One region of the Streptomyces sp. NPDC026500 genome, then DNA from elsewhere that is predicted to be linked to it. Evidence: riboswitches for the same ligand, from Rfam matches in the RefSeq annotation. Region 1 holds a riboswitch; each other region holds the start of a gene.

What was found. A riboswitch is a leader RNA that binds a small molecule or an ion and turns the genes downstream of it on or off. The one in region 1 is predicted to bind cyclic di-AMP.
Region 2: linked by a shared signal. The riboswitch ahead of ACZ4N5_RS27605 (transglycosylase SLT domain-containing protein) and the one ahead of ACZ4N5_RS14040 (M23 family metallopeptidase) in region 1 are both predicted to bind cyclic di-AMP.
Region 3: linked by a shared signal. The riboswitch ahead of ACZ4N5_RS18410 (C40 family peptidase) and the one ahead of ACZ4N5_RS14040 (M23 family metallopeptidase) in region 1 are both predicted to bind cyclic di-AMP.
Region 4: linked by a shared signal. The riboswitch ahead of ACZ4N5_RS29335 (transglycosylase family protein) and the one ahead of ACZ4N5_RS14040 (M23 family metallopeptidase) in region 1 are both predicted to bind cyclic di-AMP.

Annotation. Positions count from the first base shown of each region.
Region 1 covers NZ_JBVHQB010000006.1:251,056-258,727, reverse strand. Annotated here, with positions in the region: gene ACZ4N5_RS14050 (M16 family metallopeptidase) at 1-1,011, shown strand, start outside; gene ACZ4N5_RS14045 (M16 family metallopeptidase) at 1,008-2,396, shown strand; cyclic di-AMP (ydaO/yuaA leader) riboswitch at 2,612-2,771, shown strand; gene ACZ4N5_RS14040 (M23 family metallopeptidase) at 2,784-3,548, shown strand; gene ACZ4N5_RS14035 (GntR family transcriptional regulator) at 3,745-4,437, shown strand; gene ACZ4N5_RS14030 (HPr family phosphocarrier protein) at 4,664-4,945, opposite strand; gene ACZ4N5_RS14025 (bifunctional acetate--CoA ligase family protein/GNAT family N-acetyltransferase) at 5,122-7,672, shown strand, end outside.
Region 2 covers NZ_JBVHQB010000016.1:174,482-182,153, reverse strand. Annotated here, with positions in the region: gene ACZ4N5_RS27625 (CHRD domain-containing protein) at 1-3, opposite strand, end outside; gene ACZ4N5_RS27620 (COG4315 family predicted lipoprotein) at 244-807, shown strand; gene ACZ4N5_RS27615 (polyprenyl synthetase family protein) at 971-1,981, opposite strand; gene ACZ4N5_RS27610 (CocE/NonD family hydrolase) at 2,413-4,410, shown strand; cyclic di-AMP (ydaO/yuaA leader) riboswitch at 5,077-5,237, shown strand; gene ACZ4N5_RS27605 (transglycosylase SLT domain-containing protein) at 5,241-6,011, shown strand; gene ACZ4N5_RS27600 (HAD family hydrolase) at 6,083-6,892, opposite strand; gene ACZ4N5_RS27595 (hypothetical protein) at 7,173-7,672, shown strand, end outside.
Region 3 covers NZ_JBVHQB010000009.1:135,159-142,830, reverse strand. Annotated here, with positions in the region: gene ACZ4N5_RS18420 (ATP-dependent Clp protease proteolytic subunit) at 178-813, shown strand; gene ACZ4N5_RS18415 (hypothetical protein) at 821-1,126, shown strand; cyclic di-AMP (ydaO/yuaA leader) riboswitch at 1,488-1,660, shown strand; gene ACZ4N5_RS18410 (C40 family peptidase) at 1,664-2,137, shown strand; gene ACZ4N5_RS18405 (DUF6328 family protein) at 2,240-2,812, shown strand; gene ACZ4N5_RS18400 (LysE family translocator) at 2,766-3,455, opposite strand; gene ACZ4N5_RS18395 (LysR family transcriptional regulator) at 3,565-4,503, shown strand; gene ACZ4N5_RS18390 (ATP-binding protein) at 4,615-5,073, opposite strand; gene ACZ4N5_RS18385 (helix-turn-helix domain-containing protein) at 5,285-6,142, shown strand; gene ACZ4N5_RS18380 (DUF397 domain-containing protein) at 6,154-6,378, shown strand; gene ACZ4N5_RS18375 (8-amino-7-oxononanoate synthase) at 6,474-7,598, opposite strand.
Region 4 covers NZ_JBVHQB010000018.1:102,583-110,254, reverse strand. Annotated here, with positions in the region: gene ACZ4N5_RS29350 (globin domain-containing protein) at 28-1,239, opposite strand; gene ACZ4N5_RS29345 (cytochrome P450 family protein) at 1,538-2,839, shown strand; gene ACZ4N5_RS29340 (transglycosylase family protein) at 3,155-4,036, shown strand; cyclic di-AMP (ydaO/yuaA leader) riboswitch at 4,220-4,413, shown strand; gene ACZ4N5_RS29335 (transglycosylase family protein) at 4,418-5,119, shown strand; gene eno (phosphopyruvate hydratase) at 5,467-6,753, shown strand; gene ACZ4N5_RS29325 (FtsB family cell division protein) at 6,873-7,349, shown strand; gene ACZ4N5_RS29320 (DUF501 domain-containing protein) at 7,389-7,672, shown strand, end outside.

The DNA of each region.
Region 1 (7,672 bases):
GAGGCCGACCGCATGGGCTCGCTGCTCGCGGCTCTGGACGACGAGTCCATGGAGAACCAGCGCGACGTCGTCAAGAACGAGCGCCGGCAGCGTTACGACAACGTCCCGTACGGCACCGCGTTCGAGAAGCTCACCGCGTTCTCGTACCCCGAGGGCCACCCGTACCACCACACCCCGATCGGGTCGATGGCCGACCTGGACGCGGCCACCCTGGAGGACGCCCGAGCGTTCTTCCGCACCAACTACGCGCCCAACAACGCGGTCCTGTCGGTCGTCGGCGACATCGACCCGGAGCAGACGCTCGTCTGGGTCGAGAAGTACTTCGGCTCCATCCCCGGGCACGACGGCAAGGCCGCTCCGCGGGACGGCTCGCTGCCCGACATCATCGGCGAGCAGCTGCGCGAGGTCGTCGAGGAGGACGTCCCGGCGCGCGCCCTGATGGCCGCCTACCGGCTCCCGGAGGACGGCACGCGCGCGTGCGACGCGGCCGACCTGGCGCTCACCGTCCTCGGCGGCGGCGAGTCCTCACGGCTGTACAACCGGCTCGTACGCCGTGACCGCACCGCCGTCGCGGCCGGGTTCGGCCTGCTGCGGCTCGCCGGAGCGCCCTCCCTGGGATGGCTGGACGTGAAGACGTCCGGCGACGTCGAGGTCCCGGTGATCGAGGCCGCCGTCGACGAGGAGCTCGCCCGGTTCGCCGAGGAGGGCCCGACAGCCGAGGAAATGGAGCGCGCGCAGGCCCAGTTGGAGCGCGAGTGGCTCGACCGGCTCGGCACCGTCGCTGGCCGCGCCGACGAACTGTGCCGGTACGCCGTCCTGTTCGGCGACCCGCAGCTCGCCCTGACCGCCGTGCAGCGCGTCCTCGACGTCACGGCGGAGGAGGTCCAGGAGGCCGCCAAGGCCCGCCTGCGCCCCGACAACCGCGCGGTGCTCGTCTACGAGCCGACCACCGCCGAAGCCACCGACGCGGCTGACTCCGCCGACGAGACCGACGAGGAGGCGGCGAAGTGACCGAGCTCGCCACCATGGACTTCCACCCGCAGCCCCAGGCCGGCCGGCCCAAGCCGTGGGCGTTTCCCGCCCCCCAGCGCGGCACCCTGGACAACGGTCTGACCGTGCTCCGCTGCCATCGCCCCGGCCAGCAGGTCGTCGCCGTCGAGGTCATCCTCGCCGCGCCGCTGGAGGCCGAGCCCGCGGGCCTGGACGGCATCGCCACGATCATGGCGCGCGCCTTCTCCGAGGGCACCGACAAGCACTCGGCCGAGGACTTCGCCGCCGAACTGGAGCGCTGCGGCGCCACACTCGACGCGCACGCCGACCACCCCGGTGTACGCCTGTCCCTCGAAGTCCCGGTCTCGCGCCTGGCCAAGGCGCTGGGCCTGCTCTCCGACGCGCTGCGGGCCCCCGCGTTCGCGGACAGCGAGGTCGAGCGGCTGGTGCGCAACCGGCTGGACGAGATCCCGCACGAGACGGCCAATCCCGCCCGTCGTGCCGCCAAGGAGCTCTCCAAGGAGCTGTTCCCGGCGAGCGCGCGCATGTCGCGCCCGCGCCAGGGCACCGAGGAGACCGTCCAGAAGATCGACTCCGTGGCCGTACGCGCCTTCTACGACAGGCACGTACGCCCCGCGACGGCCACCGCCGTCGTCGTCGGTGACCTGACCGGTGTCGACCTCGACGAGCTGCTCGGCGACACGCTGGGCTCCTGGACGGGTTCGTCCGCCGAGCCGCGTCCCGTGCCGCCGGTGAGCGCCGACGACACCGGCCGCGTGATCATCGTCGACCGCCCCGGCGCCGTCCAGACGCAGCTGCTCATCGGCCGGGTCGGCGCCGACCGGCACGACCGCGTGTGGCCCGCCCAGGTGCTCGGCACCTACTGCCTCGGCGGCACCCTCACCTCACGTCTCGACCGCGTCCTGCGCGAGGAGAAGGGCTACACCTACGGCGTACGGGCGTTCGGCCAGGTCCTGCGCTCCGCGCCGGACGGCACCGGTGTCGCGATGCTCGCCATCAGCGGCTCGGTGGACACCCCGAACACCGGTCCGGCCCTCGACGACCTGTGGAAGGTGCTGCGCACCCTCGCGGCCGAGGGGCTGACCGACACGGAGCGCGACGTCGCCGTGCAGAACCTGGTGGGTGTCGCGCCCCTCAAGTTCGAGACGGCGGCAGCCGTGGCGAGCACGCTCGCGGACCAGGTCGAGCAGTACCTGCCGGACGACTACCAGGCGACGCTCTATCAGCAACTGGCCGCCACCGGCACGGTGGAGGCCACCGCGGCCGCGGTGAGCGCCTTCCCGATGGACCGTCTGGTGACCGTCCTGGTGGGCGACGCCGCGACGATCGAGGAGCCGGTCAAGGCCCTCGGAATCGGTGAAGTCAGCGTGGTGGCCGCCGAGTAGGGCCCGTGCGACCGAGGAGGGCCCTGGTGACTGAAGAGTCGTCAGGGCTCTCTTTTTCCCGCATGCGGTCCCCAAGATGTCCGTATTCGTGCGGGAGTTGCCCTTCTGCCCTGTGGGATGCGTTACAAAAATCGTGATCCGTTTGTTGTTCGAATGACACCACGTTTAGCGTCGGTCCGGCTGTTCGCCACGCACTGCGCCGCGCCCGCGGCACCGGACAGTCATCGCCGAGTCCCCTATGGCGCGAGTCAGGGGAGCCGGGGACCCACACGTAGTCCCTGGGGTGAATCGGACGCCCTCCCCGGAGGGGGTCCGTAGGAGACCTTCCTGCTCCGAACCCGTCAGCTAACCCGGTAGGCGAGAGGGAAGGAAAGGATCAGCCCCTACATGGCGTTCACCTGTGGCACCGGCAAGCATCGTCGTCCGAGCCGGGTGCACAGCACCACCACGACCGCCGTCGGGGTCGCGGCGCTCACCACCACCGGTGTGATCGGAACCCTGGCCGCCCCCGCGTTCGCGGCGGAAGCCTCCGTCGAGCAGACCGGGCTGACCCAGGCCGTCACCCTCGGCGACTCGGTCGCCGACCAGATCGACGCCCAGGCCTTCGCCCAGCAGCGTGCCGCCGACGAGGCCGCCGCGCGGAAGCAGGCCGAGCAGACCGCGCGCAAGCACGCCGCGGAGCAGGCCGCGAAGTCCCGCGAGGCCAAGGAGCGCGCCGCCCGTGAGGCCGAGCGCAAGCGCCTGAACACGTTCGTCATCCCGATCACCGGTTCGTACATCTCCACCGGCTACCAGGCCAGCAGCAGCCTCTGGTCCTCCGGCAGCCACACCGGCGTCGACTTCCACGCCGCGTACGGCACCTCGGTCCACGCCGTGGGCTCCGGCACCGTCGTCACGGCCGGCTGGGGCGGCGCCTACGGCAATCAAATAGTGATCAAGATGCACGACGGGACGTACACCATGTACGGCCACCTGTCGTCCATCGGTGTGTCCGTGGGGCAGACGGTCACTCCGGGGCAGCAGATCGGCCTCTCCGGGGACACCGGCAACACCACCGGACCGCACCTTCACTTCGAGGCCCGTACGACCGCGGAGTACGGCTCGGACATCGACCCGGTCGCGTACCTGCGCTCGCACGGAGTCAACGTCTGACGACCGCTTCGCGGCTTCTTCACCGCTTTTGATGCCCCGGCTCAACGAGCCGGGGCATCATCGTTTCCGGAGGCCCTCTGTCCAAAAAATATCCATGGATTCAGGCCCGCCATCGGAAATTCAGGCTTCCTGCAATAGAGTCACTGAACAAGCGTCAATCGATGGCGTTTCGCGGGGATTAAAGCGGAGGTCGGTCATGCGTATTCCGGCGCACTCGGTATGCACGGCGATCCGTGACGACATCGTCGCGGGTGTCTACGAGCGCGGCGGCCGGCTCACCGAGGAACTGCTCGCGCGGCGCTACGGCGTCTCGCGCGTCCCCGTGCGCGAGGCTCTGCGCACCCTGGAGGCCGAGGGCTTCGTGGTCACCCGCCGGCACGCGGGCGCGTGCGTCGCGGAACCCAGCGAGCAGGAGGCCGCGGACCTCCTGGAGATGCGCATGCTGCTGGAACCGCTGGGCGCCGCGAGGGCCGCCCAGCGGCGTACGGAGGCCCACCTCAAGGTGCTGCGAGGCCTCGTCAGGCTGGGGCAGGAGCGTTCCAGGAGAGGCCACAGCGAGGATCTGCGCTCTCTGGGCGGCTGGTTCCACGAGACGCTCGCACAGGCGTCCGGCAGCCCCGCGTTGACCTCCACGCTCGCCCAGCTGCGACACAAGATCGCCTGGATGTACTCGGTGGACGCGCCGGCCAACCCCGCGGAGTCCTGGGCGGAGCACGGCGGGATCGTGGACGCGGTAGCCCGCGGCGACAGCGAGCGGGCCCGCGCGATCACGGCCCTGCACACCGAGCGCGCGACGACCGTGCACCGGCTCCGATTTCCCGGCGGCGAGCGGGCGGACCGTGTGAGAAGTTCGCAACATCCCGTAAACATGATGGGCCCGCGTCATTAACACGGGCGCCGTATACAAAGAGGGATATTCGGCAGGGGCTTATTTCTGATGCCCTTTTATTCGCGTCTCCGGAATTGCGGTGCGCGCTATTCCCGTGACCGCGGCGTGAGGGCCGCGCGCGTCGCCGGGGGAATTCCTGCGCGGGGTACGGAAAACGGCTGAGCCGCACCGCCCGGGGGAAGGGGCGGCGCGGCTCAGCCGCGTGTGTCCTGGGTGCCTTGTGGGCTCAGACGGTCTCGGGGAGCTCGTCGAGCCCCTCGGCGACCAGCTTCGCCAGACGGTCGAGAGCGGCGTCCGCGCCCTCGGAGTCCGACGCGAGGACGATCTCCTCGCCGCCCTGGGCTCCCAGGCCGAGGACCGCGAGCATGGAGGCCGCGTTGACGGGGTTGCCGTCGGACTTGGCGATCGTCACGGGGATGCCGGAGGCCGTGGCGGCCCGGACGAAGATGGAGGCGGGGCGGGCGTGGAGGCCCTCGGTCCAGCCGACGTTGACGCGGCGCTCAGCCATGTGATGCTGCCCTTCGGGTTTTCAAGGTTGTCTAGACCAGTGTTCCATATCGTGAGGCATGCCCGGACGGACCCGGGTTCCGCCCGCTGCGGCGCCGGTCCGCGGCCCCGCTCCGGCGTCCGTCACCCTCAGACTGCCTCGCGCCGTTGTCGTACGCGAGCCGTACTCTGGGCCCCATGCAGACCTCGTCGGACCGGCACGAGTACCCAGCTCACTGGGAGGCCGACGTGGTGCTGCGCGACGGCGGCACCGCACGCGTCAGGCCCATCACCGTCGATGACGCCGAGCGCCTGGTCAGCTTCTACGAGCAGGTGTCCGACGAGTCGAAGTACTACCGCTTCTTCGCGCCGTATCCGCGGCTGTCCGCCAAGGACGTCCACCGGTTCACCCACCACGACTTCGTGGACCGCGTGGGCCTCGCGGCCACGGTGGGCGGCGAGTTCATCGCCACGGTGCGCTACGACCGCATCGACGCCGACGGGATGCCCGCGTCCGCGCCCGCCGACGAGGCCGAGGTCGCCTTTCTCGTACAGGACGCCCACCAGGGCCGCGGCGTCGCCTCGGCGCTGCTCGAACACATCGCGGCCGTGGCCCGCGAGCGCGACATCCGCCGCTTCGCCGCCGAGGTGCTGCCCGCCAACAACAAGATGATCAAGGTGTTCACGGACGCCGGATACACCCAGAAGCGCAGCTTCGAGGACGGCGTCGTACGCCTGGAGTTCGACCTCGAACCCACCGACCGGTCGCTCGCCGTGCAGCGCGCGCGGGAGCAGCGCGCCGAGGCCCGCTCCGTGCAGCGGCTGCTCGCCCCCGGCTCGGTCGCCGTCATCGGCGCCGGACGCAGCCCCGGCGGGGTCGGCCGCAGCGTCCTCGACAACCTGCGGGAAGCCGGATTCACCGGGCGTCTGTACGCCGTGAACGCGGCACTCCAGGAGAAGGAACTCGACGGAGTCCCGGCCCACCGCTCCGTCCGCGACATCGCCGAGCCCGTCGACCTCGCCGTCGTCGCCGTGCCCGCCGAGCACGTTCCCGAGGTCGTCACGGAATGCGGCGAACACGGGGTGCAGGGGCTCGTGGTGGTCTCAGCCGGGTACGCCGAGAGCGGTCCCGAAGGACGCGAACGCCAGCGCGAACTCGTGCGGCAGGCGCGCACGTACGGGATGCGCATCATCGGGCCCAACGCCTTCGGCGTCATCAACACGTCCCCCGAAGTGCGGCTGAACGCCTCGCTCGCCCCGCAGATGCCCCGCCCCGGACGCATCGGCCTGTTCGCGCAGTCCGGCGCCATCGGCATCGCCCTGCTGTCCCGGCTGCACCGGCGCGGCGGCGGCGTCACGGGCGTGACCGGCGTGTCGACCTTCATCTCCTCCGGGAACCGGGCGGACGTCTCCGGCAACGACGTACTGCAGTACTGGTACGACGACCCGGACACCGACGTCGCCCTGATGTACCTCGAATCCATCGGCAACCCGCGCAAGTTCAACCGCCTCGCACGGCGGACGGCGGCGGCGAAGCCGCTGGTCGTGGTCCAGGGCGCGCGGCACGGCGGGGCCGCTCCCCAGGGCCATGCCGTACGGGCCACCCGGCTGCCGCACGCCACCGTGTCCGCGCTGCTGCGCCAGGCCGGAGTGATCCGGGTGGACACCATCACCGAACTCGTCGACGCGGGCCTGCTGCTGGCCCGCCAGCCGCTCCCCAAAGGACCCCGCGTGGCGATCCTCGGGAACTCCGAGTCACTGGGGCTGCTCACGTACGACGCGTGTCTCGCCGAAGGGCTCAGGCCGCTGCCGCCGCGTGACCTGACCACGGCGGCCTCGGCGGAGGACTTCCACCGGGCGCTGTCGCAGGCCCTCGCCGACGACGGCTGTGACGCCGTGGTCGTGACGGCCATACCGGCGCTGGGGGAGACCTCGGCCGCCGACGCGGAGCTCGCCGAGGCGCTCCGGTCCTCAGCCCTGGCGGCTCCGGCGAAACCCGTGCTCGTCGTGCACGTCGAACTGGGCGGGCTCGCCGAGGCCCTGTCCGCCGCCGCGAGCACCGCCCCCCAGGCCCCCGGGACGGCGCCCGGCGCGGCGCCCGGCGCCCGCTTCCACCCCTCGGACCGATCGCCCACCGCGGTGCGTGCCGAATCCGCGCCGGACTCCCGGCTCATCCCCGCCTACCCGGCCGCCGAACGTGCCGTCCGCGCCCTCGCCGAAGCCGTCAAGTACGCCCAGTGGCGCCTGGACGCCGGCGAGCCCGGCAAGGTGCCCGAGTACGAGGACATCGACGAAAAGGGAGCGGCGCAGCTCATCGACGACCTCCTCGCGCGCGGGGAGGGCCTGACCCTGGGAGGCGAGGAGACGGGGGCACTGCTCGGGCGGTACGGCATCGACGTACACCGTGCCCTGCCCGCCCCCACTCCGGACGACGCGGTGGAGGCCGCCCGGGCCATCGGTTACCCCGTGGCCCTCAAGACCACCGCCCCGCACCTGCGGCACCGCGCCGACCTCGGCGGCGTACGGCTGGACGTGGCGGACGAGGAACAGCTGCGCCGGGCCTACGCGGAGCTGACCGAGCTGTTCGGGACGCCGACGGTGCTGCGCCCGGTCGTGCAGGGGATGGCGCCGCGGGGTGTCGACACGGTCGTCCGCGCGGTGATCGATCCGGCGGCAGGGGCAGTGCTCTCCTTCGGGCTCTCCGGAGCCGCCTCCGAACTGCTCGGGGACACGGCGCACCGGCTGATTC
Region 2 (7,672 bases), on a different contig from region 1:
CATGATTCTGTTTTCTCCCCGTAACTCGGCCGACGCCCCCTGCGTCAGCTTCTGTGCAGGAGTACGGACCCGATCCGATCCTGGACTCATTCCAAGTATGTGATGCCAGTCACATCGCCCTCTATTACCAGAACCCATCAAATCCGGCGCCGATTCGAGTGAAAACTGGCGCGAATCCGTACTAACGGTTGGCAGCGAAAGGGATCACCCAGCACTCCAAGGATCAAGGATCGAGGGATCACCATGCTCGCCATCAAGCACGTCACGGGATACGCCGCCACGGGCGCCGCCGTCCTGGCGCTCACGCTCGCCGGATGCGGAGGGGGAGGCGGCAAGAGCAGTTCCACGCCGAGCAGCAGCTCCGCGCAGAGCAGCAGCTCCACGGGATCCGCGACGCTGAATACCGCCAATATCGCGAAACTGGGCACGGTCGTGACCGACAGCAAGGGATACGTCCTGTACCGCTTCGACGCGGACTCGGCGAACCCGACCAGGATCAGCTGTTACAACACCTGCGCCACGCTCTGGCCGGCTGCCACGACCAAGGGCGGCGTGACCACGAACGGCGTCGACAAGAGCCTGGTCTCCACGGCGAAACGTACCGACGGCAGCACTCAGATCACCCTCGCCGGCTGGCCCCTCTACCGCTACTCCAAGGACACCGAGCCGAAGGAGGCCTACGGCCAGGGAGTGGACGGAACATGGTTCGCCGTGACGCCCAGCGGAGCGAAGATCACCACACCCGCATCGGCAAGTCCGGCGCCGACATCGACCTCCCCGAGCACGGGGGGAGGCGGAGGCTACTGACAGCCGCACCGGTGCACCACCCGGCCGGTCTCAGCCGACCCGGCGCACCACTCAGCCGTCCCAGCAGGCCGCCTCGGGCGACCCATGGCACACCCGGCCGCCCCAGCCGGCCCGGTGCACCACCCGGCCGTCTCGGCCGCACCGGTGCACCACCCGGCCGGTCTCAGCCGGCCCGGTGCACCACGGCGTCCACGAGCTCGACCAGCGCGGCCTTCGCGTCGCACTCGCGCAGCGGGGCCAGCGCGGCGCGCGCCTCCTCGGCGTAGCGCACGGTGTCCCGGCGCGCCTGCTCCAGCGCGGGGTGCTCCCGCAGCCGGGCCAGCGCCTCCGCGTGCCGCGCGTCGTCCGTCAGGTCGGATTCGAGCAGCTCGCACAGCGCGATGTCCTCGGCGAGGCCCAGCCGCTCGGCGCGCTCGCGCAGCCGCAGCACCGGCAGCGTGGCGATGCCCTCGCGCAGGTCCGTCCCCGGCGTCTTGCCGGACTCGTGCGAGTCGGACGCGATGTCGAGGACGTCGTCCGCGAGCTGGAAGGCGACGCCCAGCCGCTCGCCGTACTGCGTGAGCACGTCCACGACGGTCTCGTCGGCGCCCGACATCATCGCGCCGAACCGGCACGCGACGGCGACCAGCGACCCGGTCTTGCCGCCGAGCACGTCGAGGTAGTGGTCGACCGGATCGCGGCCGTCGCGCGGCCCCGCGGTCTCCAGGATCTGTCCGGTCACGAGCCGCTCGAACGCCTCGGCCTGGATCCGGACGGCCTCGGGCCCGAGGTCGGCCAGGATGTACGAGGCGCGGGCGAAGAGGAAGTCACCCGTGAGGACGGCCAGCGAGTTGCCCCAGCGCACATTGGCACTGTCCACCCCGCGCCGGACCTCGGCCTCGTCCATCACGTCGTCGTGGTACAGCGTGGCGAGGTGGGTCAGCTCGACGACCACGGCCGAGGGCACGACACCCGGCGCGTAGGGGTCACCGAACTGCGCGGCGAGCATCACGAGCAGCGGCCTGAACCGCTTCCCGCCGGCCCGCACGAGGTGCTGGGCGGCTTCCGTGATGAAGGGGACCTCGCTCTTGGTGGCTTCGAGCAAACCCTCCTCGACAGCCGCCAATCCGGCCTGGACATCGGCTTCGAGAGCCTGGTCCCGCACGCTCAGCCCGAACGGCCCGACGACGGTCACGAGAGGTTCTCCTGTCTGCTGACGATCACATGGCGAACTCGGTCGATCATTCGGTCGATGACACGGTTTGTCGATGTGTCGCTGCCATCACTCAAGTCAGCGTATCCGGTCACGTTTCGATCACCACGAGCGCCCACCGTCCCCCGGCCGACTTCGCTCCGCCAGCAGGTATGCGGGAGTACACCCGGAAGGCACACGGGAAGCACCTGCGTGCCCCAACGGCGGGTACCCCGACTCGCGGGCGCCACCCGATCACCGACGGTATGTTCATGATCAGGTGATGTGAACCGACATGCGACGACATGCGGCGAAGCACCCGGAAGGGGTGACTGTGCCCCATCGTTCCGCTCGACCCCCGTCCGCCCCGGACGTGACGCTCCCCGCCTCCCGGGCGCGCCGCACGACGCACACCGTCCACCGAGGTGACGCTCATGCACATCCGTACGTCCTTCCCCTACGAAACCACTCATGAGGACGTCCTCGTCCCTCTCTCGGACGGCACCCGTCTGTACGCCCGGATCTGGCGTCCGCTGACCGAGGAGCCCGTACCGGCGCTCCTGGAGTACCTCCCGTACCGCCTGACCGACTGGACGGCCCCGCGGGACTGGCAGCGGCATCCCTGGTACGCCGGCCACGGCTACGCCTCGGTCCGTGTGGACGTGCGCGGCCACGGCAACTCGGAGGGCGCGCCGAGGGACGAGCACTCCGGGACCGAGCCGGACGACGGCGTGGAGGTGGTCTCCTGGCTGGCCGCCCAGCCCTGGTGCACAGGCCGGGTCGGCATGTTCGGGATCTCCTGGGGCGGCTTCATCTCCCTCCGTGTCGCGGCCCGCGCGCCCGAGCCGCTCAAGGCGATCGTCACGGTCTGCTCGACCGACGACCGCTATGACAACGACGTGCACTACGCGGGAGGTTCCGTCCTCGCCGTCGGCATGCACGCCTGGGCGGCCACCACGCTCGCCTTCGCCGCCCGCCCGCCGGACCCGGCGCATGTCGGCGAGGTGATGTGGCGCGACATGTGGGTGAAGCGGCTGGAGGCGCTCGACCCCTCTGTACACACCTGGCTGGCGCACCAGAGCCGGGACGCGTACTGGCGCCACGGCAGCGTCCGCGAGGACTACGGCACCATCAGTGCGGCGGTCCTCGCGGTCGGCGGCTGGCACGACCCGTACCGCGACACGGTGCTGCGCCTGGTGGAGAACCTGCCACCGGATCGCGTACGCGGTCTCATCGGACCCTGGTCGCACCAGTACCCGGACCGGGGCCTGCCGCCCGGACCGGCAATCGGCTTCCTCCAGGAGACGCTGCGCTGGTGGGACCACTGGCTCCGGGACGAAGAGACGGACGCGCTCTCCATCCCCGTGCTGCGCTCGTACGTGATGGACGCGCACCCTCCGGCGACCGTGTACGGAGAGCTCCCCGGCCGCTGGGTCGGCGACCCGGCCTGGCCTTCACCCTCGGTGACCCCGGTCGCGTACGCGCTCCAGGGCGCCCCGGTACCGGTGCGCTCCCCGCAGCACACGGGGGTCGACGCGGGCCGCTTCTTCCCCTTCGGCAACGAGGCCGACCTGCCGCCGGACCAGCGGGAGGAGGACGCCCGGTCGGCCTGCTTCGAGTTCGAGGTGGCGGAGGAGACCTGGGTGCTGGGCCGCCCACGGGTCAATCTGCGGCTGACGTCCGGGTCGCCCAGGGGCCAGGTGATCGCCCGGCTGTGCGACGTCGCCCCGGACGGAGCGTCCACGCTCGTCACCCGGGGCGCCCTGAACCTGTCAGCGCGCCAAGGCCGCGACCAGGCCGTTCCGTGGAAACCGGGTACTACGGAGAACGTGGTGTTCGACCTGAACGGCATCGGCTACGCGTTCCCGGCGGGCCACCGCATCCGCCTGGGCGTCTCCTCCGCGTACTGGCCGTGGATCTGGCCCCAGCCTGGCTCGGAGGCGGGCTTCACCCTGGACCCGATCGGCAGCACCCTGGAACTCCCCGTACGGGCAAGGGAGTCGGACCCCTCGATCACCTTCGGGGAACCGGAGGAGTCCGAACCCCTCGGCGTGACCGTCTCCGCGACCCTGGACGAGCCCCGCCCGGAACGCCTGGTCCTGCGTGACGTGGCCGCGGGCACCTGGCGCCTGGAGGTGGACCCGGGCCACGGCGGCACCCGCGTGTACCCCGACGGCCTCGAATGCACGGAGGACGCGCGGGAGACGTACACGATCGACGAGTCGGACCCGCTGTCCGCCCGCGCCCGCTCGACCTGGTCGATCCGGCTGCACCGCCCGGACCTGCCGTGGGACGCCCGCGTCGAGACGGTCTCCGCCATCACCTGCGACGCACGGGACTTCATCACGACCGACGAGGTCGTCTGCAAGGACGGCGACGAGGTCGTCTTCCACCGAACCTGGGAGAAGCGAATCCCGCGCACAGCCGGCTGAAAGGGCCCGACCGACAGGGCTTACGGGGGCGGGAGTTCACCCCCGTAAGCCCTGTCGGCCGGGCCCCCGCACACCGCGCGCCCCGGCGCCGGTCCGCGCGGCGTCCCGACACCGACATGCCGCCCGGACGCCGAACACCGGTGCCACGGACCGCACTTCGCCCTGTGCTCACCAAGACGCGATCCGCGACCACCCGGCTCGGCCCGCGCTCGCTGCAGCCCGCTCCGAATCGCCGGGCTCGGCCCCGCGTCCGCCCGGCTCGGCCGCCGTCCTACCCCCGCTCCGGCCCCGGACCTGCCGCGCTCCCCTACGTGTCCCGCGCCGCGAATCTCGCTGCGGGAGGGGCCGCTCGGCGTCCTGCGGAGGCTTGTCACCCCCCTGCCGCCGCAAGCGCAATGCCCGAATTGCCTTGCATGCCGCCTTGATGACCCTTGGTCTCGTGAATTGGGTCACCAGCGAGCCGGTACGCCACCTCGCGCCACCTCTCGACCAACCCCTTTGCCAAAGGCAAGTTGAGGATCCAATTCCGGCGCAATCGGACTTTTTCCCCGTGCCCTAACCAGGCGAAAGCGATCTTCGCAGCCAAATCTGGTCTTGTTCCGGACATGTGCTCTCGCATACGTTCTCGTCGATCCCGGGCGGATCGCCGAATCCTGCCGCCGCCCGGAAACCCACCCACCCACGCACGGCAGGAGCGGGGGAACCACAGGTAAGCCGCCGATCCGGACACACCGGACCGGCTAGGGGTGAAGCCGCGCCCAAAACGCGGCCGGGCATCTCCCGCCCGAACCCGACAGCTCACCTCGCAGGCGTCGGAGAGGACAGTCGTCATGCCCGTACGAGGCAAGCACCGCCGCACGAAGACCAACGTCATCACCCGGGGCATGATCGCCGCCGGAACTGGCGGCATCGCCCTTGCCCTCCCGCTCGTGAGCGCGACCGGCGCCCACGCCGCGACCCCGGCGCAGGCCCCCCAGCTCACGAAGGCCGCCCACACCGCGGTCATCCCCAACGTGCAGCTCATCACCTACAAGGTGGTCGCGGGCGACACCCTCTCCAAGGTGGCACAGAAGCACCCCGAGAGCGGTGGCTGGAAGAAGCTGTACACGGCGAACCGCGCGGTCATCGGCGACAACCCCGCCCTGATCCGTCCGGGTCTGAAGCTGACCGTGGGCACGAAGAAGCTGAAGTCGACGGTCGTGCGCACGACGGCGAAGGCGACCCCGGCTGTCGCCAAGTCCAAGGTGGCCACCGCCACCCAGGCCTCCGTCAAGACCTACGCCAACAACCTCGACGGCTGGATCAAGCAGTCCCTTGACGTCATGGCCAAGGCGGGCATACCGGGCAGCTACGACGGCATCTACCGCAACGTGATGCGCGAGTCCTCCGGCAACCCCAACGCCATCAACAACTGGGACTCCAACGCCGCCGCGGGCATCCCCTCCAAGGGCCTGCTCCAGGTCATCGACCCCACGTTCCAGGCCTTCCACGTCGCCGGAACGTCGATGAACATCTACGACCCGGTCGCGAACATCACCGCGGCCTGCAACTACGCGGCCAAGACCTACGGCTCCATCGACAACGTCAACGGCGCCTACTGATCGCACCCTCGGCTTCACCCTCACCCGCCGGCGGCACCTTCTCGGTGCCGCCGGCGGGTGCGTTGCCACTGCTAGAAGCCGAAGAGGCGCTCCAGGACCACCGCGATTCCGTCGTCCTCGTTCGACAGGGTGACCTCGTCGGCCACCGCCTTCAGTTCCGGGTGGGCGTTGGCCATCGCCACACCGCGGGCGGCCCAGTCGAACATCGGGATGTCGTTGGGCATGTCACCGAAGGCGAGCGTCGCGGCTGGGGTGAGACCGAGGTGCGCGGCCGCGAGAGCGAGTCCCGTCGCCTTGGTCACCCCGCATGGCTGGAGTTCGACGGTGCCGGGCCCGGACATGGTGACCGTCGCGAGTGAACCGACCACTCCCCGCGCCGCCGACGCCAACTCGTCGTCCGACAGCGACGGGTGACGGAGCAACACCTTGCTGATCGGCTCCGTCCAGAGGTCGTCCCGACGCGGCACCCGCACCGCCGGCAGGGTCGGATGCGGCATCACATACCCCGGCTCGATGAGCGTCAGACCGTCCACGCCGTCCTGGTCGACCGCCGCGTACAGCAGCCCGACCTCCGCCTCGATCTTGCCGAGTGCCGTCTCCGCCAGTTCCCTGTCCAGGGTCACCGACCACAGCATGCGGTCCGCCCCGGCGTCGTACAGCTGCGCCCCCTGCCCGCACACCGCCAGTCCCTCACCGCCGAGTTCATCGAGGAGCGGTCGCACGCGCGGTGCGGGGCGGCCCGTCACCACGAGATGCTGGGCACCCGCCTGGGTCACCTTCGCCAACGCGGCCCGGGACCGGTCGGAGAGAGTGTCGTCGCCGCGCAGCAGCGTTCCGTCCAGGTCAGTGGCGATGAGTGAATATGCAGTCGGAGCGGCCATGATCCGAAGAATACGGATCGAACGACTCATCGGCCCGGCGTGAACCGGACGACGTCCGGTATCCCGTCAGCAACGCCGTTCACCGTACGGTGGTAAGCGCGTTGCGACCGCTTCGGATCACGCAAGGTCCGCTTCCGCCCACACCGACTTTCCCCCACACGACCGACCACAACACCCCAACACCGCCCCGCCACAGGCCGACTCGGCGCCAGGCCGACTCGGTGACGGCGCGCACCGCGGCGGACATCGGCGACGAGCACCGACAAGTCCGAGGAGAGACATGCCTGTTGAGCCCGCTGCGTGGCTTCCTGGCCCATCGCGCACGGTGACCCCGTTCCGGCAACACCTGCGCACCGCTGCCGAAGCCGTCATCCGGCGCTTCCCGGACCCTCTGCGGTCCGAGATCTACGTCCTCTCCTTTCGGATCTGGCGGATCGACGGCGACGAGCGCCACCCGTACGTGGCCATCGGCTACAACACCGAGACCCAGTACGGGCTGGAGACCTATCCGGAGGACCCCGGCGAGGCCCGCTGGAACTACGCCCTGTGGCTGCTGGACGGTTTCGAGATGCTGGGCAACATCCCCGAAGACCCTGCCGGAAGCCCGCTGTACGTGGAGGAGGTCAAGGGGCTGGGGATCTGGTTCGACGGTGACTACGACTTCCTCACGATGGATCTGCCGGAGGAAGAGGAGGACGAACTGGACGCCAAGTCCGACCTTCTCCGGCTCCACTTCTACGACGCCGTGATCGACCTCGCCCGCCGCCTCCACACCGATGG
Region 3 (7,672 bases), on a different contig from region 1:
GACCGGGCCTCCGGCACTCCGCGGGGTGCGAGATCCCGCCGGCGGGCGCCGCGCGGCGCCCCTCGGCCGGCTCCCGGTGCGGGGACACGGCGGTTTTCGCTCTGAGCATGGCCCCCTTCCGCAGAGACGTACGTCCTGTACATTTTTTACGGACGTCGACCTGAGGAGGCGCGCGCCATGGACAGTCCGTCCGCCCGTTACGTCCTGCCCGAGTTCACCGAACGCACCAGCACGGGGTACCAGACGGTGGACCCGTATTCGAAGCTGCTGAGTGAGCGGATCGTGTTCCTCGGGACGCCGATCGACGACACCTCGGCGAACGACGTGATGGCGCAGTTCATGTATCTCGAACACCAGGCGCCCGAGCAGGACATCTCGCTCTACATCAACTCCCCGGGCGGCTCCTTCAGCGCGATGACCGCGATCTACGACACGATGCAGTTCGTCACCTGCGACGTGGAGACGGTCTGCCTCGGCCAGGCGGCATCGGCCGCGGCCGTCCTGCTGACCGGCGGCACCCCTGGCAAGCGGCTCGCCCTGCCGGGAGCGCGCGCCCTCCTCCACCAGCCGTCCGTCCCGGAGCCGGTCCAGGGGCAGACGAGCGATCTGGTCATCCAGGCCGAGGAGTTGCTGCGTACCCGCGACATCCTCGTGGAAATGCTCGTACGGCACACGGGGCAGAGCCCGGAGCGGGTCGCCGCGGACATCGAGCGGGACAAGATCCTCGACGCGCCGGCGGCGCTGGCCTACGGGCTGATCGACCGGATCGTCCCGAGCCGCCGGGCCTCGCGCGAGACGCCCGGCGCGAGGTGAACGGCCGATGATCCCGGACCTCCCGCCGCTGCCCGCGCTGACCCGCGCCGAGGCCGAGCTGATCGACCGCTACCTCGACGTGGTCGACCTGGTCGGCCGTATCAACCCGTCCCGTCCCGGGGACACCTATCGCGGCCTGAGGGCGGCTCAGGCACTGGTCGGCAAAGCGGCGGCCCTGCGGGACGCCCTGACGCTGATGCACCAGCGGGGCGAGAGCGAGGTGCACGCCCCGACTCTGGCCCAGGCCCTGCGGGTTCTCGACGGGGAGCGGCGGGCGGCCCGGGTCACCGTGCCGCCCGACTCCGGCAGTTGACGGACCCACACCCGGCAGCCGGTGAGCGCCACAGCTCCGTGGTGTCCGGCCCGGGACTCAAACGGACCGGATGGTGTACCCCCCGATGGCGTAGTGAACGATCCTTTCTGCGACCCCTCCAAGTTGCGCAACACGCGGACCAGAAAGGCGGAATGGAGCCCTTCACCGCAGGTGCGGGCCTCGTCGATGTCTCCAACACCCCCTCGAACAGAGGGGTGTCCACCCGAACGGGTGAGTGGTGAGTAAGCCCACAAAACGCCGGTTCCGCTCGGTTTTTCCGACACTCATGAGTGAAGATCCCTTCCGACGACAAGCCCCCGCCACAACGGCGGGGCGGTCCGGGCGGACGCCGAGTCCTGCCGCCGCCCGGATGCCCGGTCGACAGAAGTGGATCGGCAGGAGTGGAGGACCCAGCTAGACGGGCCGCCGGAACAGTTCCGCGCGGTCCTTGGGGTGAAGCCGCAGCTGCGGCCGGGCAACTTCGCCAGCCCGAATCCGACAGGTCATCCTTCACAGGCGGCTGACGAAGGGTTGCGCATGACTGCGCTCAATCGTGTCCCGTCGCTGTGGACCAGGGCCGGTACGGCCTCGGCCCTCACCCTTGCCGCCGTGGGCGGCAGCCTCGTGGTACCCGGCGTCGCACCCGACGCCGAGGCGGCCACCCCTGCGACGAGGGCACTCCAGGTCGCGGCGTCGAAGCACGGCTCCCCGTACCAGTGGGGCGCCACGGGACCGCACCGCTTCGACTGCTCCGGGCTCACGCTCTACTCGTACAAGAAGGCAGGCAAGAAACTGCCTCGTACGGCCGCGGCGCAGTACAACAAGACGCACCATGTCTCGGCCTCGCACCGCAAGGCCGGTGACCTCGTGTTCTTCCACTCGGGCCGGAACGTGTACCACGTCGGCATCTACGCCGGGAAGGGAAAGATCTGGCACTCCCCGAAGACCGGGGAAGTGGTGAAGCTCCAGAAGATCTGGACGAGAAGCGTCTGGTACGGCAGGGTCGGCTGACCCTGTCCCCGGGGCGGCGGCGCGTGACGCGTGCCGCCGCCCCCGGGGACACGCAGCGTGTGAACCGTGTGCAACACGGGCCGAAGTGGTTACTCATTCCCCATGACCCCCGACCCGGCCCACACGTCCCGGAACGAGACATCCGCGCGAAGCGACCCGTCCCCGGACGAGCGGACGTCCGGCCGCGACGAGACCCGCCTCGAACGGGCGGACCGCAACTTCGCCGAACTGCTCCAGGAACTGCGCGTCACCCAGACCGGGGTGCAGATCCTCTTCGCCTTTCTGCTGACGCTCGCCTTCACCCAGCGATTCCCCGCTCTGGACACCGTGCAGCGCGCGACCTACGTGGTCACGCTGTTGCTGGCGGTGCTGGCCGCCGCCCTCTTCACGGCCCCCGCCGCCCTGCACCGGTCGCTGTTCCAGCGGAACGCCAAACCCACCATCGTGCGGGTATCCTCGCGGCTGGCCACCATCGGTCTGTACGTCCTGATGCTGGCGTTCGCCGGTTCGGTGCTGCTCGTCGTGGATGTGACGCTGGGGCGCGCCGCGGGCATCGCGGCAGGGGCGGGCACCCTGGCCGTCTGTCTGGCGCTGTGGGGGCTGCTGCCCCTGCTGGTGCAGCGCAGTCTCAGCTCCTCAGAGGCTCCAGCAGCAGGACAAGGCCCAGAACGGTGAGGGCGGCGCCGGTGACCCCCTCCACGGCGCGTGCGGCACGCGGCCCGCGCAGCCACCGTCCGAGCCGGTCCACCAGCAGCGCGACCGCCGGGAACCACACCAGGGCGAGCACGACCACGATCAGCGCCAGCAACAGCGTCCGCGGCATCGCGGGGCTCCCCGCGGGCACGAACTGCGGCAACAGGCTGAGGAAGGTGATGGGCGCCTTCGGGTTGAGCGCGTTGGTGACGAAGCCCTGTCGCAGCGGACGCGCCCCCGGGCCCGTCGCCTCGACCTCCGCCTCACGCGGACGCGGGCCCACCCCTGCGGCCTCCACGCCGCGCGGACGCGGGCCCACTCCGTCGGCCGCCGCGCCGCGCGGACGGCCCAGCGGGCGGAGCGTGCGCAGGCCCAGGTAGAGCACATAGGCACCGCCGAGCAGTTGGAGCGTCCGGAACAGCGCCGGGACGGCGGTGAGCACGACTGCGACCCCCGCGACGGCGAGCGCGGTGTGGAGCAGCAGCCCGCCCGCGATGCCGAGGGCGCACGCGACTCCGGCCCGGCGTGAGACGAGGGCGTTGCGTACGACCACGGTGAAGTCCGCGCCCGGCATGGCGACCATGCCCGCGGCGACACCCGTGAAGGCGATGAGCTGTGCGTCCATGCCCCCAGGCTCCCTGGCCCGGGCCTTCAGCAGGTATGTCGAATATCCTGGGCGAGTCTTAAGCAATCGTTTAGACCCGGCAGGGTGCCGCCGGGCCCGGGAGGACGCGATGTACGACCCGACGCGGCTCGCGGCGCTGGTGGCGGTCGCCGAGGCGGGGTCGATCACCCGGGCCGCCAAACGCCTCGGATACACCCCGCCGGCCCTGTCCCAGCAGGTGGCGAAGCTGGAGCGGGAGGCGGGGGCGACGCTGCTGGTGCGCTCCCATCGCGGGACTCGCCTCACAGGTGCGGGTGAACTGCTGGTCGTACGGGCCCGCCGGGTCCTCGACGAGATGGAACTGGCCCGGCACGAACTGGCCCGTCTGACGGGACTGTCGGGCGGGACGCTGCGGCTCGGCACCTTCCACACGGCGGGCATCCATCTGTTGCCGCCCGTACTCAGCGCTTTCCGCCGGGCCCACCCGGACGTGGCCCTCGCGGTCGCCGACTACGAACCTCCGCACGGGATCGCGGCGGTCGCGGCGGGCGAGGTGGACCTGGCGCTCACGCACACCTACCAGCCCGCCCCGCCGGTCCCGCTGCCGTCGTCCGTGGGCGTCGAACCGGTCCTGGTCGAGGAACTGGTGCTGGTGACCGCTCCCGGTCATCTCCTCGCGGGCGGTTCGGCGCGGCTGCCGCTCGCCGAGCTGGCCGGGCAGCCGCTGATCAGCATGGCCCCGGACCACCCTCCCCGGCAGGGCGTGGAGGCCGCGCTCGCCCGGGCGGGGGCCACGCCGGCGGTGCTCGTCGAGACTCCCGGGTACGCCCTGGTGTGCGCGCTGGTCAGCGCCGGGCTCGGGGTCGCGGTCGTACCGGAGATGGTGGCGGCGACCGCGGCGACGCCGGTGGGGACACGGCTGCTGGAGCCAGGAGATCTGCGCCGTACGATCTCGGTCGTCCACCGGACGGATGTGACCGCACCCGCGGCCGACGCGTTCCGTGCCCTGCTGCGCGGCGCCTTCGGGCGGGCCGGACAGCACAGGTCCGGCAGCCGGCCGGACGTCTAGGGCCCGCCCGAGCAGCCTGTCCGGGCGGCCTGTCCTACCCGCGGGACCGAGCCGCGGGACCGAGCCGCGGGACCGAGCAGGTGGTCCGAACGGCCGGTCCGGACGACGGCCCTAAGGCTCTTGTGGCCCCCCGGCCGGCACGGGCTGGACCGGTACCGTCCACGGGAGTTCGATGGAGACCGTCTTGCCGCCCTCACGGGTCGGCCGGACGGTGAGTCTGCCGCCGCATTCGGCGGTCAGCCAGCGGATGATCACCATGCCGCGGCCGTTGTCCTGCTGGACGGCCGCGGGCAGCCGCTTCGGAAAGCGCGGATGGCTGTCGGTGACTCCGATGCGCAGATGCTCCTCGCGGTCGAGACGCACGCCGACCGTGAAGGTGGGCGACTGCCCGAACGTGTGCTGGACGGCGTTGGTGGCCAGTTCGGACACGATCAGGCGTACGGTCTCGGCGACTTCGCAGTCGCGCGGCAGCCCCCATTCGGCCAGCACTTCGGCGACGAATTTACGGGCCACGGAAACCGAGACCGGTTCGCTCGGCAGCGTGACGGATGCTTCCTGGTGATCTGCCATGGCGACGTCGTCCCTTTCCCACGGGACCGGAGCCCGACACCGAGCGGATGGTTCGAGTACGGTCCCGGACTGGTGCTTGCGCCAGACTGCCATTACCGGGCCGGTCGCGGGTGCGATCCACCGAGTAATGCATATATCTGTCGCTCGATGCGGTGAACTCTGCGTCGGCAGAGCGTATTCGGGCGGCTTGGAAGGAGTAAGGAGAACAGCCATGCAGCACGGTCCCGCGGTGCGCCGCCGCAAGCTCGGCGCCGAACTGCGCGCGCTGCGCGCGGGTTCGGGTCTCACGAGCGGTCAGGCGGCCCGCCTGCTCGGCTGGCACCAGTCGAAGGTGAGTCGCATCGAAACCGGCACCAGCGGGGTGAAACCGGCCGACGTGGAGCGCCTGTTGAACGTGTACGGCGTCGAGGATCCGGAACTGCGCGAGCTCCTCGTCGTGTTGGCCGGGTCCGAGGGCAACGGCCGTCACCACTGGTGGCACGCGTACCGGGGGGTACTCCCGCCCACGTACCGCGACTTCATCAGTCTGGAGTCGGGAGCCAGTGGTATGCGCACCTTGGAGACCTCTGTCGTACCCGGACTGCTGCAGACGCCGGAGTACGCCCGCGCGGTGACGCGGGCCGCGGTGGACGGACTGGAGGAGAGCAAGCTCGACACCTTGGTCGAGGTGCGCCTGGCCCGGCAGGACGTGCTGCGTTCGGACCCGCCGCTGGAACTGTCCGCCGTCCTGGACGAAGCGGTATTGCGGCGGGAGGTCGGTGGCCCCGATGTCATGGCACGCCAGCTGCGCCGGCTGAGAGAGGCCGCCGTCCTGCCTCAAGTGCGGCTCCAGGTACTGCCGTTCGCCGCCGGGGCACACATCGGAGTCACCGGGCCTTTCGTTATTTTCTCATTCCCGAACACAACTGATCTGGATGTGGTTGTTCTCGACCACTTGACGAGTAGCCTCTACCTCGAACGGAAAGAAGACCTCCAGGCCTACACCGAGGCCTTCAACGCCCTTCAGTTCCACGCCCTTTCGCCCGAGGACTCGTTGGACTACATCGCCGGGATAGGTGACGGCGCGTAAGGAGGCACCTCATGTCTGCAATGCCTCGGTACGTACCCTCCAGCACTTCACTGCACGGTGTGCGATGGCTGCGCAGCAGCCGCAGTACGGGAATGAACAACTGCGTCGAGACGGCGCGCCCGAGCTCCGGGCCCTGGTCCGGAATGGTCGCGGTGCGCGATTCCAAGAACACGGCGGGCCCAGCCCTGATGTTCACCCCCGGCGTCTGGGAGGGGTTCGTCACCGGGCTGAACTGACCCCGCACGGTTCACTGCTCACCGGTTCACCACTCGACCGCACCATCGTTCTCGCTCACCGCTCCACCGGTTCACCGGTCGATCACTTGGCCGGTTCACCGGTTCCGGCTGATCACGTCCACCGCGTACCCGATCTGCTCCTCGGTGAGGTCCGCGCGGGCCGTCAGCCGCAGCCGCGAAACACCGTCGGGCACCGACGGGGGACGGAAACAGCCGACAGCGAGGCCCGCCTCGCGGCAGTCGGCCGCCCATCGCACCGCCCGTTCGGGGGACGGTGCCCGTACGGAGACGACCGCGGCGTCGGGTCGTACCGCGGAGAGACCCTCGGCCGTCAGCCGGGTGTGCAGTGCCGTGGCCACCTCGCGCGCCCGCGCCGCCCGCTGCGGCTCGCGCCGCAGCAACCGCAGCGCCGCGAGCGCCGCGCCCGCCGCCGCCGGCGCGAGACCGGTGTCGAAGATGAAGGTGCGCGCCGCGTTGATCAGATGGTCGATCACCGCCGCCGGGCCGAGGACGGCGCCGCCCTGGCTTCCGAGGGACTTGGAGAGCGTGACGGTCACGACGACGTCCGGTGCCCCCGCGAGCCCCGCCGCGTACGGAGCGCCCCTGCCGCCGTCGCCCAGGACACCGAGTCCGTGCGCGTCGTCGACGATCAGTCCGGCGCCGTACTCCCGGCAGGCGAGGGCGAGTTCGGCGAGCGGCGCGGCATCGCCGTCCACCGAGAACACCGTGTCCGAGACGGTGACGGCGGGTCCGTCGTGAGTGCCGAGCGCCTTGCGCACGCCCTCGGGGTCCGCGTGGGCGACCACCTGTGTGGTGCCGCGGGCCAGCCGGCAGCCGTCGATCAGGGAGGCGTGGTTGCCCGCGTCCGAGACGACCAGCGAGCCGTGCGGCGCGAGCGCGGTGACGGCGGCGAGGTTGGCCGCGTAGCCCGAGGACAGGACGAGCGCGGATTCGAAGCCGCAGAAATCGGCCAGCTCGCGTTCCAGCTCGCCGTGGAGTTCGGTGGTGCCGGTGACGAGCCGGGAGCCCGTCGCACCGCCGCCCCACGTGCGCGCTGCCCGTGCCGCGCCCTCGGTGACCTCCGGATGGCGGGCGAGCCCGAGGTAGTCGTTGCTCGCGAGATCGAGGAGCGGCGAGTCTGCGGGGCGCGGGCGCAACGTACGCACGAGTCCGGCCCTGCGGCGCGCCTCGGCCTGCTCGTCGATCCAGCCGAACGCCATGTGTCCTCCGGGGCTCGCCGCACATGCGGTGGCGGTGTTTTGTAGGCAGTGCACAGACCCTAGCGGTCGCTCCG
Region 4 (7,672 bases), on a different contig from region 1:
GCGAGGCTGGGCCTGGGGGGGCCGGTGTCACGCTCCCGGGGCGCGGCCGGACGGGTTGTGCCAGGTCGGCGGGGGGCGGTCGAGCAGCCACTCCGCCGCGCCCACCGGGCGGGGACGGCTCTCCCCGGTCGGCGGCAGCGGATCGTGGAAGACGCGGTCGGCCGGTGTGCCCAGGGAGGGCAGGGTCTCGCCGACCTCCTCGACGAGATCGGGCGGCCCGGCGACATAGACGTCGTGCCGGGTCCAGCCGGCCCGGTTGCCCAGCGCGGTGAGCAGCCGTTCGGTCGCCTGGGCCTTGGGACGGCCGGGCGCGGGGGTGATGAAGGTGACGGCGAGCTTGGGGAGCCTGGCCCGCAGGCGTTCGACGGCGGGCCGGTCGTAGAGGTACGCGATGTCACGGGCGACGAGGAACAGGCGGGCCTCGTGGGCGGGGTGGAGCTGTTCCAGCAGGGCCTTCACCGGCGCCCAGCCCGTGCCGGCCGCGATGAGGGTCAGAGGCCGGTCGGCCGGTGTCCGCAGGGTGAGGCCGCCGCCGGGTGCGCCCAGCCGCAGTACGTCGCCCACGCGGGTCTGCCTGACGAGGGCGGTGGAGAGCACGCCGTCCTCGACGCGGCTGATGTGCAGGTCGACGGTGCGGTCGGCGCGGGGCGCGTTGGCGAGGGAGTAGGGGCGCCAGACGCACGGCAGATGGGACACGCTGACGCTGACGTACTGACCGGGGGAGTAGGTGAGCCGCTGGCGTGGCCGCAGGGTGAGGACGACGAGGTCGTCGCCGTGCCGGGTGCGGGAGACGACCTCCGCGTCCCACCAGGGGGGCTCGCCGTGGTGCTGGGCCTCCTCGGCGCCCTGGAGCATGAGCTGGGCGATCGACCCGTACGCCTCGGCCCAGGCCTTCTCGGCCTCGGCGCTCCAGGCCGAGCCCGCGACGACCGCGAACGCGGCGATCAGACTCGCCCCCACGGCCGCGTAGTGCTCCGGCTGGGTCAGGTACTTCCGGTGGTCGCGCCCGAGATCCCGTAGATACCGTGGCAGGTCCGGATCCTCCAGCCCGTCCATGACGAACGTGAGCGCCGCGAAGAGCCGGTCCCGCTGCCGCTCCATGTCCTGCGGGAGGTCCGCCGGGAACAGCGCGCGGAGCTCCGGGTTGTGACGGAAGAGGTGCGAGTAGAAGTACTTGACCGCGAACTCGGCCCGTCTTTCCACGACCGCGAAGCTGGATCTGAGTATTTCGGGGTCCACTGCGTGAATGTAGGGAGGTGCCGAGAGGCCGAGTCAAACAGTCGGCCATGTCCGGACAGCCTGGGGCGAAATGGGTGGGGACGGTCTCCGTCGCCGTCGTGCACCGGACACCGTGCTCCTCGGATCCCGCACGAATGCCGCCCAGGTGCTGCGCGAACACTGCCTCAACTGCCGCCCGAACGCCGTTCCAGGTGCCGCTCGAGTGCAGCCTCCAGCGTCGCTCGAGTGCAGCCTCCAGTGGCGCCCGAGCGCGGTCTCCGGCCCCGCCCGAGAGTCCCGATCGTCGGTCGGCCCGGGAGTGCCCGCCTCCTGCGGTTACGGTCGAGGGGTGACCGAGCACGAAGCCTCCGCCAGCGCCGCCCCCGAACTCTTCACCTGGGAGTTCGCCACCGATCCCTACCCGGCCTATGCCTGGCTCAGGGAGCACGCTCCCGTGCACCGCACGCGACTGCCCAGCGGGGTGGAGGCCTGGCTCGTCACGCGGTACGCCGACGCCAAGCAGACGCTCGCCGACCAGCGGCTGTCCAAGAATCCCGCGCATCACGCCGAGCCCGCGCACGCGAAGGGCAGGACCGGGATTCCCGGGGAGCGCAAGGCCGAGCTGATGACGCATCTGCTGAACATCGATCCGCCGGACCACACCCGGCTGCGGCGGCTCGTCAGCAAGGCGTTCACACCGCGGCGGGTCGCCGAATTCGCCCCGCGGGTGCAGGAGTTGACGGATCAGCTCATCGGCGAGTTCGCGGCCAGGGGCTCGGCGGACCTCATTCACGAGTTCGCCTTCCCGCTCCCCATCTACGCCATCTGCGACCTGCTCGGCGTCCCGCGCGAGGACCAGGACGACTTCCGTGACTGGGCGGGGATGATGATCCGGCACGGCGGCGGGCCGAGGGGCGGGGTCGCCCGGTCCGTCAAGAAGATGCGCGGGTATCTCGCCGAGCTCATCCACCGCAAGCGCGAGGCGCTGACCGCGGAGCCCGCACCCGGCGAGGACCTCATCTCCGGGCTCATCCGCGCCTCCGACCACGGCGAGCACCTCACCGAGAACGAGGCCGCCGCCATGGCCTTCATCCTGCTCTTCGCGGGGTTCGAGACCACGGTCAATCTCATCGGGAACGGGATGCACGCCCTCCTCACCCACCCCGAGCAGCGGGCGCGTCTGCAGGCCTCCCTCGCGGCCGGGGAGAGCGGGCTGCTCGAAACGGGTGTCGAGGAGCTCCTGCGCTACGACGGGCCCGTGGAGCTGGCCACCTGGCGGTTCGCGACCGAGGACGTGCGGATCGGCGGGCAGGACATCGCGGCCGGCGACCCCGTGCTCGTGGTCCTCGCCGCCGCGGACCGCGACCCCGAGCGGTTCGAGCAGCCGGACACGCTCGATCTCGCACGGCGTGACCTTCAGCACTTGGGCTACGGCCACGGCATCCACTACTGCCTGGGCGCTCCGCTCGCCCGACTGGAGGGGCAGACCGCGCTCGGCACGCTCCTCAACCGCCTGCCCGACCTCCAACTCGCAGGAGAATCGGCCGATTTGCGCTGGCGCGGGGGGCTCATTATGCGTGGATTGCGCACGCTTCCTGTGGAGTTCACCCCGGTCAAATAGTCCCTGATCGGTTCATCGGCGACCCTTCGGAACCCCTTTCCGGGAAGTTCTCCCGAATACCGGAAAGGGCACCTTTCCGGCTACCGGAACGTGACGATCCATCAAATCTGTGATCTTCACGTGATCTGTACTGCATCGACTTGTGACAAGTGATCGAGTCCGGCTACGTTCACCCATCAACGCGGCGGCTCCGCTTCTTACTTCGCTGGAGCCGCGGTGGTCCCCCGCTGTCACGCGAAAGGTTTCCGCATGCTCTCCGGGAACGGCCGTCACCGTCGCCCTCGTCAAGCCCCTGCCCTCGTTGTCGCCGCGGGAGTGACCGGATCGGCCATCGTCATCCCGTTGCTCGCCGCGTCGGGTGCGAGCGCGGCCGACGGGACCACCTGGGACCGGGTGGCGCAGTGCGAGAGCGGTGGCGCGTGGAGCGCCGACCAGGGCAACGGGTACTACGGCGGGCTCCAGCTCGACCAGGAGGACTGGGAGGCGTACGGCGGTCTCGAGTACGCCCCGAGCGCCGACCAGGCCAGTCGCTCGCAGCAGATAGCCGTCGCCGAGAAGCTGCTCGACGACCAGGGTCTCGCGGCCTGGCCGACCTGCGGACCGCTCTCCGGTCTCAGCAAGGGCTCGGCCGAGGTCCAGGTCGACACGGGCGTGGCCGACGGTTCGTCGAGTGGCGGGAATGACGCCGGCTCACACGGCTCTTCCGGTTTGTCCACTTCGCCCAGTTCATCTTCTTTGTCGGATCTGATTGGTTCGACCGATTCGGGTGAATCCTCGGGTGCGACCCATGGCGCCGGGAAGCCCGACGCCTCGCCGAGCCCCAGCGCCTCGGCCCGAGCGACCGACAAGGGTGACGAGTCGGGCAAGTCCGGACAGAAGCACGCCTCTTCGAGTGCCTCCGACGCCGCGAGCGCCGGCACCGGGCGGCATCGTGGCGGAGACGCCGCGGAGAGCGCGACCGGCAGCCCTGCCGACAACGCCACGGGGCGGCACGCCTCGAGCGCCCCGAGCGACGCCGTCGACAACCCGTACGTCGTGGACGCCGGCACGAATCTCTGGAACGTCTCCGACGTCCTCGGCCTCGAAGGCGGATCGGGCGACCTGTCCGCCTCGTACGGCGCGGCGGCGACCGACGGTCCCGGCCTCGTCGTCCCCGGTCGGAGCATTGCCGGCACTGCTGAAACGGTGCAGAACTAGCGGGAGTTCACGTCATGGTTCGCTGTGGAATGTCCGGTTTGGTGCGAGTGAGACATGAGTCTCAGAAGCCCTGATCGTCTTTGATATTCCGCCGATCGACTGCTTACGGTCGTGACCGCTCGCCACAGCGGGCCCCGACGGTCACAACGCCGAATCCTGCCAGCGGCCGTACGGGAACAGTCGTCGCGTCATGCGCCGTAGGCAGGAGCGGGGGACCCAAGGTAGGCGCCGCGTCCGGGAGTTGAGAGACACCCGGAAACGGCTTGGGGTTAAGTCGCGTGTCGGACGTCCTGGAGACGGGGTCGACGACACGCGGCCGGGCAACTCAACCGGCCCGAACCCGACAGCTCACCTCGCAGGCGTCGGTGAGGGGATCACTCCATGCTGTTTTCCAGCAAGGGCAAGCACCGCCGCCCGAACAAGGCCACCCGCGTCGCCACGCTCGCCGGTGTCACCGGCGTCGCCATCGCCGCCCCGCTGATGGCTGTCGGCAACGCCTCCGCCGCCACCGCCTCCGAGTGGGACGCCGTCGCCCAGTGCGAGGCCGGCGGCAACTGGTCGATCAACACCGGCAACGGCTACTACGGCGGCCTGCAGTTCTCCGCCTCCACCTGGGCCGCGTACGGCGGCACCGCCTACGCCTCGACCGCCGACCAGGCCTCGAAGTCGCAGCAGATCACCATCGGCGAGAAGGTTCTCGCCGCCCAGGGCAAGGGTGCCTGGCCGACCTGTGGCACCGGCCTGTCGAGCGCCGCGTACAGCGGTGGCGCCTCGGCCCCGTCGACCTCCTCCGGCTCCTCCTCGTCGAGCGGCTCGCAGAGCGCCCCCACCACCCGTACGACGGAGCAGCCCGCCTCCCGTTCCGCGGAGCGCCCCGCCGCCCAGAAGACCGTCACCACCCCGACCGGCAAGAAGGTCAAGAAGGGTGACGGCGAGTACAAGGTCGTCAAGGGTGACACCCTCAGCTCGATCGCTGAGAAGAAGCACGTCAAGGGCGGCTGGCAGAAGCTGTTCAAGCTGAACAAGGACATCGTCGCCGACGCCGACTTCATCTACCCGGGCCAGCAGCTGCACCTCCGCTGAGCGCGGCCGCACGCCGGCCCGACGGGGTCGCCTTCGGCGGAGGGTGACCGTGGTCCCGGCCGTGCGCAGCATCGCCCCAGCTGAATGACAGCTCCCTCATCGGCCGGGCCTCCACCTCGGAGGCCTGGTGAGGGCCCCGTCCCCACGGGCTCCCCGCTCCGGTGCGTGTTCCCCCGCACGCGCCGGAGCGGGGTTTTTCATTTCTTTTTTTGTTCCGTTCAGGAACAATATGTACTCTCACTTCTGCTCAAGGGGTGGTCGATCGGCTGGCCGATCCCCCTGGGCCGGATAGGCTCATCCCGCAGGGCTGCCAAGCCCCGCATACCCGCGTCACATCCCAGAAGGAGATGCTCGTGCCGTCCATCGACGTCGTCGTAGCCCGGGAAATCCTGGACTCCCGAGGCAACCCCACGGTCGAGGTCGAGGTCGGCCTCGACGACGGCAGCACGGGTCGTGCCGCCGTTCCGTCCGGCGCCTCCACCGGAGCGTTCGAGGCCATCGAGCTTCGTGACGGCGACCCCAACCGCTACCAGGGCAAGGGCGTCGAGAAGGCCGTCCTCGCCGTCATCGAGCAGATCGGCCCGGAGCTCGTCGGTTACGACGCCACCGAGCAGCGCCTGATCGACCAGGCGATGTTCGACCTGGACGCCACCGACAACAAGGGCTCGCTCGGCGCCAACGCCATCCTCGGCGTCTCGCTCGCCGTCGCGCACGCCGCTTCCGAGGCGTCCGACCTGCCGCTCTTCCGCTACCTGGGCGGCCCGAACGCGCACCTGCTGCCCGTTCCGATGATGAACATCCTGAACGGCGGGTCGCACGCCGACTCGAACGTGGACATCCAGGAGTTCATGATCGCCCCCATCGGCGCGGAGTCCTTCTCCGAGGCCCTGCGCTGGGGCACCGAGGTCTACCACACCCTCAAGTCCGTCCTGAAGTCCAAGGGCCTGTCCACCGGCCTCGGCGACGAGGGCGGCTTCGCCCCGAACCTGGACTCCAACCGCGCCGCGCTCGACCTCATCCTCGAAGCCATCAAGCAGGCCGGTTACGTCCCCGGCGAGCAGGTCGCGCTCGCCCTCGACGTCGCCGCGTCCGAGTTCTACAAGGACGGCAAGTACGAGTTCGAGGGCAAGTCCCGCTCGGCCGCCGAGATGACCGAGTACTACGAGGAGCTCGTGGCGGCCTACCCGCTCGTCTCCATCGAGGACCCGCTCTTCGAGGACGACTGGGCCGGCTGGAAGGTCCTCACCGACCGCCTCGGCGACAAGGTCCAGATCGTCGGCGACGACCTGTTCGTCACCAATCCGGAGCGCCTGGCCCGCGGCATCGAGGAGGGCACCGCCAACGCCCTGCTGGTCAAGGTCAACCAGATCGGTTCGCTGACCGAGACCCTGGACGCCGTCGAGATGGCCCAGCGCAGCGGCTACAAGTGCATGATGTCCCACCGCTCCGGCGAGACCGAGGACGTCACCATCGCCGACCTGGCCGTCGCCACCAACTGCGGCCAGATCAAGACCGGCGCCCCGGCCCGCTCCGAGCGCGTCGCCAAGTACAACCAGCTGCTGCGCATCGAGGAGATCCTCGACGACGCCGCGGTGTACGCCGGCCGCTCGGCGTTCCCCCGCTTCAAGGACTGACCCCGCAAGGCTCAGGAAGCGTCGTCCGTACGTCCCCGCACCCGGTCCCGTACCGTGTGCGGGGACGTACGCGCGTGACGGGCCCCATCGACGGGCCGGCAACTGGGGAGGCGGGACTCATGGCCGTGAAGGACCGGGACCGGTTCTCCACCTCGACCAGGCTGAAGCTGCTCGGCGAGCAGACGGCGGCCCGGGTCTACCGCTCCCAGACCAAACGGCAGGCGCGCCGCTCCCGGCTGACCGGCCGGGCCGCGCTGCTCGCCCTGGTCCTGTGCTCCCTGATCGTCGCCCTCGCGTACCCGATGCGGCAGTACGTCTCCCAGCGCGCCCAGGTCGCCGACCTGGAGCGGCAGCGGGAGCAGGCCCGGCAACGGGTCGAGCAGCTGCGCGACCTCAAGGCGCGCTGGCAGGACGACGCGTACGCGAAGCAGCAGATCCGGCAGCGACTGCACTATGTGATGCCGGGCGAGACCGGCTACGTCGTGATCGACCCGGACGCGGCGAAGCAGGCCCGCGCCGAACAGGGCACCGCCGACCGCCCCTGGTACACCAATGTCTGGGACGGCGTGGACAAGTCCGACGCCGCCGACCAGTGACGACCCATGAACTGACCAGAAAGACACGTGACTCACGGCATGGAAACGCCACCCCCCACCACCCCGCGCACCGAGCCCACCGACGCCGACGTCGAGGCCTTCAAGCAGCAGCTCGGCCGGCCGCCGCGCGGGCTGCGCGCGATCGTGCACCGCTGCCCCTGCGGTCAGCCGGACGTGGTGGAGACGGCGCCCCGCCTCCCCGACGGGACGCCGTTCCCGACCACGTACTACCTGACGTGCCCGCGGGCCGCGTCCGCGATCGGGACGCTGGAGGCCAACGGGGTCATGAAGGAGATGACCGACCGGCTGGCCACCGACCCCGA